DNA from 4 places in the Bacillus sp. KNSH39 genome. Region 1 is predicted to be linked to each of the others. Evidence: riboswitches for the same ligand, from Rfam matches in the RefSeq annotation. Region 1 holds a riboswitch; each other region holds the start of a gene.

Region 1 (2,202 bases):
AGCACCGAAAATTAAAACAATAATCGCTGTTAAAGTAGCCCGATGGACAAAGCGATATTCGATTCGACCAGTTTTTTTATATTCAGCCATTACTTCAGGCATAAGGCGTGGGTATGTACCGAAATGTTTTTGTGATAGACCAACAAGGACCCCGCCAATTATTGTTACGCAAAGGGTGTAATAAGAGGGAAAAGAGAGAACTTCAGGCAAGTATCCCCAAATAAAGTGGATTCCAATATTTATTGTGACTAAAAATAACCAGACTGTAGCTCCTACTATAGATCCTAGAAGAATGCCATATAGAGCAAGTATGTAATGCATATCTTTTTTATTTGTCATGTTATACCTCCGTTATGTAAATCTTAGTAGGGAAAAAAGTGAAATATACTAGTGAAAAATGGATTGAATATATATAGTATCTTTTTGAGAAGATGGCCTATTCAACATATAGGCTAACTTTTGGGGAATTTGAATTTATAGGTTAAATTACTTATTTAATTTTATAGACTGATTTGAGGTTTTTAAAGGTCTTTTTTGAAATAGATTAGAATATATTTCTTTTGTTGCTTTATATGAAACTGTTAACATTTATTTTAGAACATTCAGAAAAACTGTTTGACATTAGGAAATTATTGCTATAAAATCAACGGTAATTGCATAGTCTTATCAAGAAAAGGTGGAGGGACAGGCCCGATGAAACCTTGGCAACAGCCGTATAACGGAATTGTGCCAAATCCTGCAGGTAGTAATCCTGAGAGATAAGAAAGAGCCTTTAGAGCGTGTTTTCAAACTGCTCCTTTCTTGTTTTCAGGAAAGGGGCAGTTTTTTATTTTGTATAAAAGAAAGGAGAATGAGAGATGGGAGAATCATGGGGAAAAGGAACAATTTGTGTGCAAGGTGGCTATACGCCAAAGAATGGTGAACCACGTGTTTTACCACTTTATCAAAGCACAACGTATAAATACGATACTTCGGATGATTTAGCAGCTCTATTTAACTTAGAGGCAGAAGGATATATTTATACACGTATTGGAAACCCTACTCTAGCAGCATTTGAGCAGAAATTATCAGATTTAGAAGGCGGTGTAGGAGCTGTTGCAACGGCTTCTGGGCAAGCAGCTATTATGCTCGCAGTTTTAAATATTTGTAGTAGTGGAGACCATTTACTTTGCTCTTCAACTGTTTACGGGGGAACGTTTAATTTATTTGGGGTGAGTTTACGTAAGCTTGGCATTGATGTTACGTTCTTTAATCCAAATTTAACGGCAGATGAAATCACGGCGCTTGCTAATGACAAGACGAAACTTATCTATGCAGAATCGTTAGGAAATCCAGCGATGAATGTTTTAAATTTTAAAGAATTTTCAGCTGCCGCTAAAGAATTAGAGGTACCTTTTATCGTTGATAATACATTAGCAACTCCTTATTTATGCCAGGCATTTGAACATGGGGCAAATATTATTGTTCATTCTACGACGAAGTATATCGATGGGCATGCGAGCTCTTTAGGCGGTATTGTAATTGACGGTGGAAACTTTGATTGGACAAATGGAAAGTATCCTGAGCTTGTTGAACCAGATCCAAGTTATCACGGTGTAAGTTACGTTCAAAACTTTGGTGCAGCAGCGTATATTGTGAAAGCACGTGTTCAGCTATTAAGAGATTATGGAAATTGTATGAGCCCATTCAATGCATATATTAGCAATATTGGCTTAGAAACATTGCATTTACGAATGGAACGTCATAGTGAAAATGCTCTTGCAGTTGCTAAGTGGCTTGCTAATCATGAACGTATTGAATGGGTGAATTATCCAGGCTTAGATAGTAATGAAAATTACTCATTAGCACAACAGTACTTGAAAAAAGGTGCTAGTGGTGTTTTAACTTTCGGTATTAAAGGCGGATTAGAAGCAGCAAAAGAATTTATCGCAAATGTAAAACTAGCAACTCTTGTAACGCACGTAGCTGATGCACGAACTTGCGTTATACATCCTGCTAGTACGACGCATAGACAATTAAATGCTGAAGATCAGCGTTTAGCGGGTGTTACATCTGATTTAATTCGTTTATCGGTTGGTATAGAAGATGTTTCTGATATTATTGCAGATTTGGAAGCAGCTCTAGTTGGAGGCAAAACACATGCCGATCATAATTGATAAAGATTTACCGGCTCGCAAAGTGTTGCAAAAAGAAAATATTTTT
Region 2 (2,202 bases), 1.3 Mb from region 1:
TGAGATAGCAAGAGCCTCCTCTTTTTCTAGCGCAACACTTCCGTATGGAGATGGGAATAATGAAAAGTCAGCCCCAGCATAACGTAGTAGCTTTCCAAGTAATAATGGAGATGAAACTCCATATAACTTGGATGCTGAATAAGCACCACTTACAGCAGGATGTGCCATAATAGGAACTGGGATTTCATCATCTTCTGCAAGTGATTGTAGTACATCTAGTCCGTAAGCAAATACGTTAAATAATAGAATATCAGCTCCAGCTTGCACTGCACGTTTAGCATTTTCTTTTAAATCAAAAGTTCGTCCTGTTAAATTTACGGCATATAACGTTTTATGTCCGTATGTTTCATATACGGATTGTAAAACTTCTTTTCCAGATACAATGCGTTTCGTAAGTGGTGTTAATGCATTTTCAAATAATATTTCATCATCTTTTACTATATCTACACCACCAATTGCTTGATCGCGTAATTGCGTTTTTAAATACCCAATGTTTCGTCCAATCATTCCTTTAAAAATACTCATTAAAAGGGGACGATCATGCACTTGTAAAAGATTTCGAATACCATCTATCCCGAATTTTGGACCAGGAAAATGTTTTTTTAACTCGTCTGAAAAAGTTAAGTCAATTAATTTTACTTCGCCATCAAGTGATAGCTTTCCAAATGTAGTCGTTAAAATCGCTGGTAAATCTGGACTGAAGTTTAATAGCGGATATTCGATTTTAATAATTCCGCGTTTTACTTTTTTACGTAAATACGAATTGGTATGTTCATGTTCAGCTAATTCCTCAACATGAATGACGTTGCCTTTATGCTGCTTTAATTGTTCTTGCAATAAGTGTGGTAAATGAGTCCAAGAGCCAATTGTTAAACCGAGTGCAATTTGCTCAGCTTTTTTTTCTAAGTTATGTGAATCATCATGGATTAAATACGTCGCTATAATTCCGCTCATTGTTATAACCTCCTAGTTAAATAAAAAAACCTCTCAGCTAAGGAGAGGTTTTTTTACAACCAGCTCCTTATCTGTCAGCGTAATGCTGCGAGAATTAGCACCGTGTCTACAATTGTAGATCGGTTGCCGGGTTTCGTCGGGCTCGTCCCTCCACCTGCTCTTGATAAGAAGTATTTAGAAATGTTTAAATTTTTTAGATAACTGAATTTTGTCAGATATTTTTCGTGTTGTCAATTACTTTTTGAAAAAATTTAATTTATCAATTCGATTAATGGCTTCTCGTAATCTATCTTCTGTATGTAAGAGACCAACACGGACATACCCTTCGCCATGCTCACCAAATCCAACACCAGGAGCAACTGCGACATGTGCTTTTTCTAGTAAAATATCAGAAAATTGCTCAGAGGTATATCCTTTTGGAACGGGAAGCCATGCAAAGAATGATCCTGTTGGAATGTCTACATTCCAACCAATTGAGTGACAGGCTGAAATAAGAGCGTTTCTTCGAGATTCGTAACTATTTACAAGGTCTATTACACAAGACTGTGAACTTAATAGCGCTTCTCGAGCAGCATCTTGAACTGCACCGAATATACTAACATACATATGATCTTGTAATAGGTTAATTGTTTCAATCACACTTTCATTCCCTACAGCAAAAGCGATGCGCCAGCCAGCCATATTGAAAGTTTTTGATAATGTGTAAATTTCAATTCCTATATTTTTCGCACCATCTGCTTGCAAGAAACTAACAGGTTTTTGACCATCAAATCCGATAGCGCCATAAGCAAAATCGTGAACAACTAATATATTATGTTTATTAGCAAAGTGAATGGTTGCATCAAAAAAATCTTTTGATGCAGTAGCACCGGTAGGATTATTTGGATAGTTTAAAAACATTAATTTTGCACGCTCTGCAATAGAGTCATCAATGTTCGCATAATCTGGTAAAAAGTTATTTTCTGCAATAAGTGGCATTCTTTCAAATTGTGCTTTTGCTAAAGCAACCCCGGATAAATAATCTGGATAACCTGGATCCGGAACGAGAATCGTATCACCAGGATTTGTAAAACAAATCGGTAATTCTACTAGTCCAGCCTTCCCACCAAACAAAATAGCAACTTCAGTTTTTGGGTTTAATTCGACGCCATATTCACGTTTATAGAATGTAGCCACGGCTTCCTTTAAGCTTTCATGTCCGCGAAATGGCGGATATTTATGATGAATGGTCTTTTCGGCAGCATCTTG
Region 3 (2,202 bases), 270 kb from region 1:
CATTTTTTAATTCAATCATTATCGTCAGCTCCTACCAAGACGGTAAAACAGAACCATCAAATTTTTTCTCGATAAATTCTTTTACTTCTTTAGATTGATAAGCTTTCTTTAATTTATTTACAACAACATCATCTTTATTTTCAGTACGAACAACGACCCAGTTCACATAAGGCGAATCTTTGCCTTCACGGAAAATGGAATCTTTCGCAGGGCTTAATTTTGCACCTAATGCAAAGTTTGTATTAATTGCAGCTGCTTTTACTTCACTTAGTTGTGTTGGTAATTGAGATGCCTCTAACTCAACAATCTTTAATTTTTTTGGATTTTCAATTACATCTTTCGCAGTCGCTTTTTCTGTCGCTTTTGGATCCACTTTTAAAACCCCTGCTTTTTCAAATAACTTTAAAGCACGAAGTTCATTCGTTGGGTCATTTGGGACAGCGATTGCGTCGCCATCTTTTAATTCTTTTACATCTTTTATGTCTTTAGAATAGACGCCCATAGGGAATGTTACTGTTGAAAATACTTCGGTTAATTTCATATTACGTTCAGCTTTAAATACGTCTAAATATGATTTCGTTTGATAGCTATTTACATCAAGGCTTTTTTCATCGAGGGATACGTTTGGTGCTACATAATCATTAAATACTTTTATATCAATTTCGAGACCATCTTTCGCTGCAACTTCTTTTACCTTTTCAAAAATCTGCTCATGCGGCCCGCCTGTTACACCGACAGTAATCTTTTTCTCATCTAACGCTTTTACTTGTTTATCTGAACCTGCGCTACATGCGCCTAATAATAGTACCGCTCCGCTTACAATGCTTAATAATACTTTCTTCATCTATGATTCCCCCTTCATATACGTTCCAAAATAAAAAGCACCTCTCAAAATAAGAGAGGTGCCGAATAGACGAAATAGGTTCCTCTCTTATCTTCCAAAACGAAAACTCGTTTTGCAGGAATTAGCACCTTAGCTTATACGTTATAAGCTCGGTTGCCGGGCATCATCGGGCCAGTCCCTCCGCCACTCTTGATAAGAGTATGTGTATGTAGTTTTTTAATATGGTACTAATAGTAAATCTTACAAAAAAAATTGTCAATGTTATTTTCAGAAAATATTTTATTTTATGGTAATCGAAACGTTCCCCTTTTTATGTCCTTTTTCTACATATATATGAGCTTCAGCAATTTCTTCTAATCGGTAAGTTCTATCAATAACAGGCTTTAGCTTTTCTGTTTCAGCTAGTTGTTTTAGTAGGTTCATATCTTCTTTACTGACTTTTGCCATCATTCCGTTCACAGATACATATTTTCCATTAGGCATTAATGCATCTGTACAAAGAGACTTATTATATTTTCCAACTGCATCAAATATAATGTCATAGTGCTCGCCCCGCTTAGTAAAATCTTCTTTCATATAATCAATTACGTTGTCTGCCCCTAAAGCTGTTACTAAATCGAAATTCGAACTACTACAAATGGCTGTGACAGTCGCCCCGAAGTATTTCGCAAGTTGTACGGCAGCTGTCCCTACTGACCCAGAGGCGCCGTATATAAGTACTCGTTGCCCTTTTTTTATCTGTCCTTTTCTAAGGAAGTGCAATGCTGAAGTTCCGCCAAAAGGAATAACGGCAGCTTCTTCATATGTCACATTGGTAGGTTTTAATGCTATTAATCCACTTTCATGCACGCATGTGTATTCGGCATAACCACCAAGGTTTAGTTCTGTTAATGCAAAAATTTGATCTCCTTTTTTAAATTGAGTTACATCTGTTCCAATGTCTTCGATTTCACCGGATAACTCTACGCCAAGTATAGGTTTTCTCGGTTTTCTGAAACCTAATATGATCCGCATAGGAATCCAAAATAAGAGGGGGCTATTAAAGCCACGTATTCTACAATCTCCAGTCGATACACTTGTTGCGTGAATTTTAACTAATACTTCATTTTTTTTAGGTTTAGGCTTTTCTATATTTTGAAGTTGGAGAACATTAGGTGGTCCATACTTTGTGCAAATAATAGCTTTCATAATGACCTCCTGAAATGAGTTGTTATTATTTACATCATATTTAAACTTTTTCTCAAACATGTTGCTATATAGGAAATAAATTTAAAGAAGAATATTACGAATTATATAGATTTCATAGGAAAAGAGATGATATTATTTTTGGGAAGGAGGGGACGTTATGAAAAAAATTA
Region 4 (2,202 bases), 1.5 Mb from region 1:
ATTTGCTTTACAAAAATCAAATTATAATGTGCTAGGGATCCATTCACATATTGGGTCGCAAATATTTGAAACAGCTGGTTTTGTTCGAGCAATTGAAGTTCTTCGCCAATTTTTAGAAGAAGTGAGAGAGCAAACAAACTATGTAGTAAAAGTGTTAAATGTAGGCGGGGGATTTGGAATACGTTACACAGAGTCAGATACACCATTAACTCTTGAGACATATGTGCGAGCTGTAACAAGTGCAGTGAGAGAACAATTTACTGTATGTGAATATCCATTGCCAGAAATATGGATTGAGCCAGGCCGTAGCATTGTAGGTGATGCTGGGACAACAATTTATACAGTTGGATCTGTGAAAGATATTCCTGGTATTCGGAAATATGTATCAGTCGATGGTGGAATGACAGATAATTTAAGACCTGCTTTATATAATGCGCGTTATGAAGCGATGTTAGCGAATCGAGCGAATGATGAGAATGAGGAACTCGTTTCGATTGCCGGGAAATGCTGTGAGAGTGGAGACATGTTGATTTGGGATATTCATTTACCGAAAGTCGCTGCTTCTGATTTACTAGCAGTTTCCTGTACAGGAGCATACGGGTACTCGATGGCGAATAATTACAATCGGATTCGAAGACCAGCCGTTGTCTTTGCAAAAGGCGGAACATCGCAAGTAGTTGTGGAACGCGAAACATATGAAAATATTATTGGGAACGATCGCATACGTATTAAAGAGCTTGTCTAAATAGGAAAAGGAGTTGTTCGAATGGGCAATTCCTTTTTTATAAAATAAAATAATTAAAATATATCGGAAAACTAGGATTGAAAAAAATCAGAATTGTGATAAAATACAAATACAAAGCTTATCAAGAGAAGCGGAGGGAACTGGCCCGAAGAAGCTCGGCAACCTGCTTATAGAAAGCAAGGTGCTAAATCCAGCAAAATGGGATCCATTTTGAAAGATAAGGTAAAATATATTACCGAACAGTCTTTTCGAAATGGGAAAGATTTTTTTTATGAATAAAAAGGGGGGCTGTTCGCGTGAGTGTACGGGAACATTTTGATGAAGTATCCGAGAAGATTGAAGCGATGCTTGCTGATATGAAATATGGTTCAATTACAATTGTTGTGCAAGATGGAAAAGTAATTCAGTTAGAGAAAAGTGAAAAAGTACGTTTAAAGTGAAAAGCGCTGACTAGAAAAACTAGAGGCGGTTTTAACCTATTTTCATTAGGTTAAAACCGTCTTTTTGCTTTTACAGGGGGAAAAAACATGTTGACGTATGAAACGTGGGAAGAAAATGTTGTTTCGTTTTCGGAAGAAGATGAAACAAAAGGTGCGTTATCAGTATTAAATTGGGCTTATAAAGAATATAAAGATGAGGTTGTCTACGCATGTAGCTTTGGGGTGGAAGGTATGGTATTGCTGCACATTATAAACCAAGTAAATCCATCTGCTAAAGTTGTATTTTTGGATACAAATGTTCATTTTCAAGAAACGTATGAATTAATTCGAAAAGTGCGGGAACGATTTCCTTCATTGAATATTATAGAAAAACAGCCAGAACTTACACTTGATGAACAGGCGAAGTTGCATGGTGAAAAACTGTGGGAGAGCAATCCGAATCTTTGTTGTAAGATTAGAAAAATTTTACCTTTAGAAAAATCATTAGTCGTGGAAAAAGCATGGATATCGGGCTTAAGAAGGGAACAATCAGAAACACGTAAGCATACAAAGTTTATAAATCAAGATCATCGTTTTCAATCTATTAAAGTTTGTCCACTCATTCATTGGACGTGGAAAGAAGTTTGGCGATATGTATACAAACATAGCTTGCCGTATAACCCGTTGCATGATGTTGGCTATCCAAGTATTGGGTGTGAGAAATGTACGTTACCTGTAGGGGATGGTGGCGATTCAAGAGATGGTAGATGGGCTGGAAAAGTGAAAACTGAATGTGGTCTTCATTACCAATAAGATGAATCTTGAAATAAAGCTAAGAGAGGATATAGAAAAATGAGCATAGTAAACGAATTAGTAAACCGTATAGATGAGACATATGACGTATCACAAATTGAAAAAGAAATTAAATTAGACAATATTGCGTTAAGTGATTTAGAACTATTGGCGACAGGTGGATATAGCCCCCTTACTGGTTTTTTAGGGAAGGAAGATTATGATTCTGTTGTAGAAACGCTTCGT

What was found. A riboswitch is a leader RNA that binds a small molecule or an ion and turns the genes downstream of it on or off. The one in region 1 is predicted to bind S-adenosylmethionine.
Region 2: it holds a riboswitch for S-adenosylmethionine, as region 1 does, so the genes downstream of both, mtnW (2,3-diketo-5-methylthiopentyl-1-phosphate enolase) here and ACUL40_RS19250 (bifunctional O-acetylhomoserine aminocarboxypropyltransferase/cysteine synthase) in region 1, are expected to answer to the same signal.
Region 3: it holds a riboswitch for S-adenosylmethionine, as region 1 does, so the genes downstream of both, ACUL40_RS20695 (MetQ/NlpA family ABC transporter substrate-binding protein) here and ACUL40_RS19250 (bifunctional O-acetylhomoserine aminocarboxypropyltransferase/cysteine synthase) in region 1, are expected to answer to the same signal.
Region 4: it holds a riboswitch for S-adenosylmethionine, as region 1 does, so the genes downstream of both, ACUL40_RS27195 (YezD family protein) here and ACUL40_RS19250 (bifunctional O-acetylhomoserine aminocarboxypropyltransferase/cysteine synthase) in region 1, are expected to answer to the same signal.

What each region holds. Positions count from the first base shown of each region.
Region 1 covers NZ_JBQXYO010000001.1:3,767,090-3,769,291, reverse strand. The annotation lists gene ACUL40_RS19255 (chloride channel protein) at 1-339, opposite strand, end outside; SAM riboswitch class I at 661-765, shown strand; gene ACUL40_RS19250 (bifunctional O-acetylhomoserine aminocarboxypropyltransferase/cysteine synthase) at 858-2,156, shown strand; gene metA (homoserine O-acetyltransferase MetA) at 2,140-2,202, shown strand, end outside.
Region 2 covers NZ_JBQXYO010000001.1:2,459,833-2,462,034, reverse strand. The annotation lists gene mtnW (2,3-diketo-5-methylthiopentyl-1-phosphate enolase) at 1-954, opposite strand, end outside; SAM riboswitch class I at 1,019-1,124, opposite strand; gene ACUL40_RS12375 (pyridoxal phosphate-dependent aminotransferase) at 1,189-2,202, opposite strand, start outside.
Region 3 covers NZ_JBQXYO010000001.1:4,033,404-4,035,605, forward strand. The annotation lists gene ACUL40_RS20690 (methionine ABC transporter ATP-binding protein) at 1-19, opposite strand, end outside; gene ACUL40_RS20695 (MetQ/NlpA family ABC transporter substrate-binding protein) at 32-844, opposite strand; SAM riboswitch class I at 929-1,043, opposite strand; gene ACUL40_RS20700 (NAD(P)-dependent alcohol dehydrogenase) at 1,124-2,032, opposite strand; gene ACUL40_RS20705 (DUF6612 family protein) at 2,190-2,202, shown strand, end outside.
Region 4 covers NZ_JBQXYO010000001.1:5,287,925-5,290,126, forward strand. The annotation lists gene lysA (diaminopimelate decarboxylase) at 1-745, shown strand, start outside; SAM riboswitch class I at 861-969, shown strand; gene ACUL40_RS27195 (YezD family protein) at 1,042-1,185, shown strand; gene ACUL40_RS27200 (phosphoadenylyl-sulfate reductase) at 1,273-1,977, shown strand; gene sat (sulfate adenylyltransferase) at 2,017-2,202, shown strand, end outside.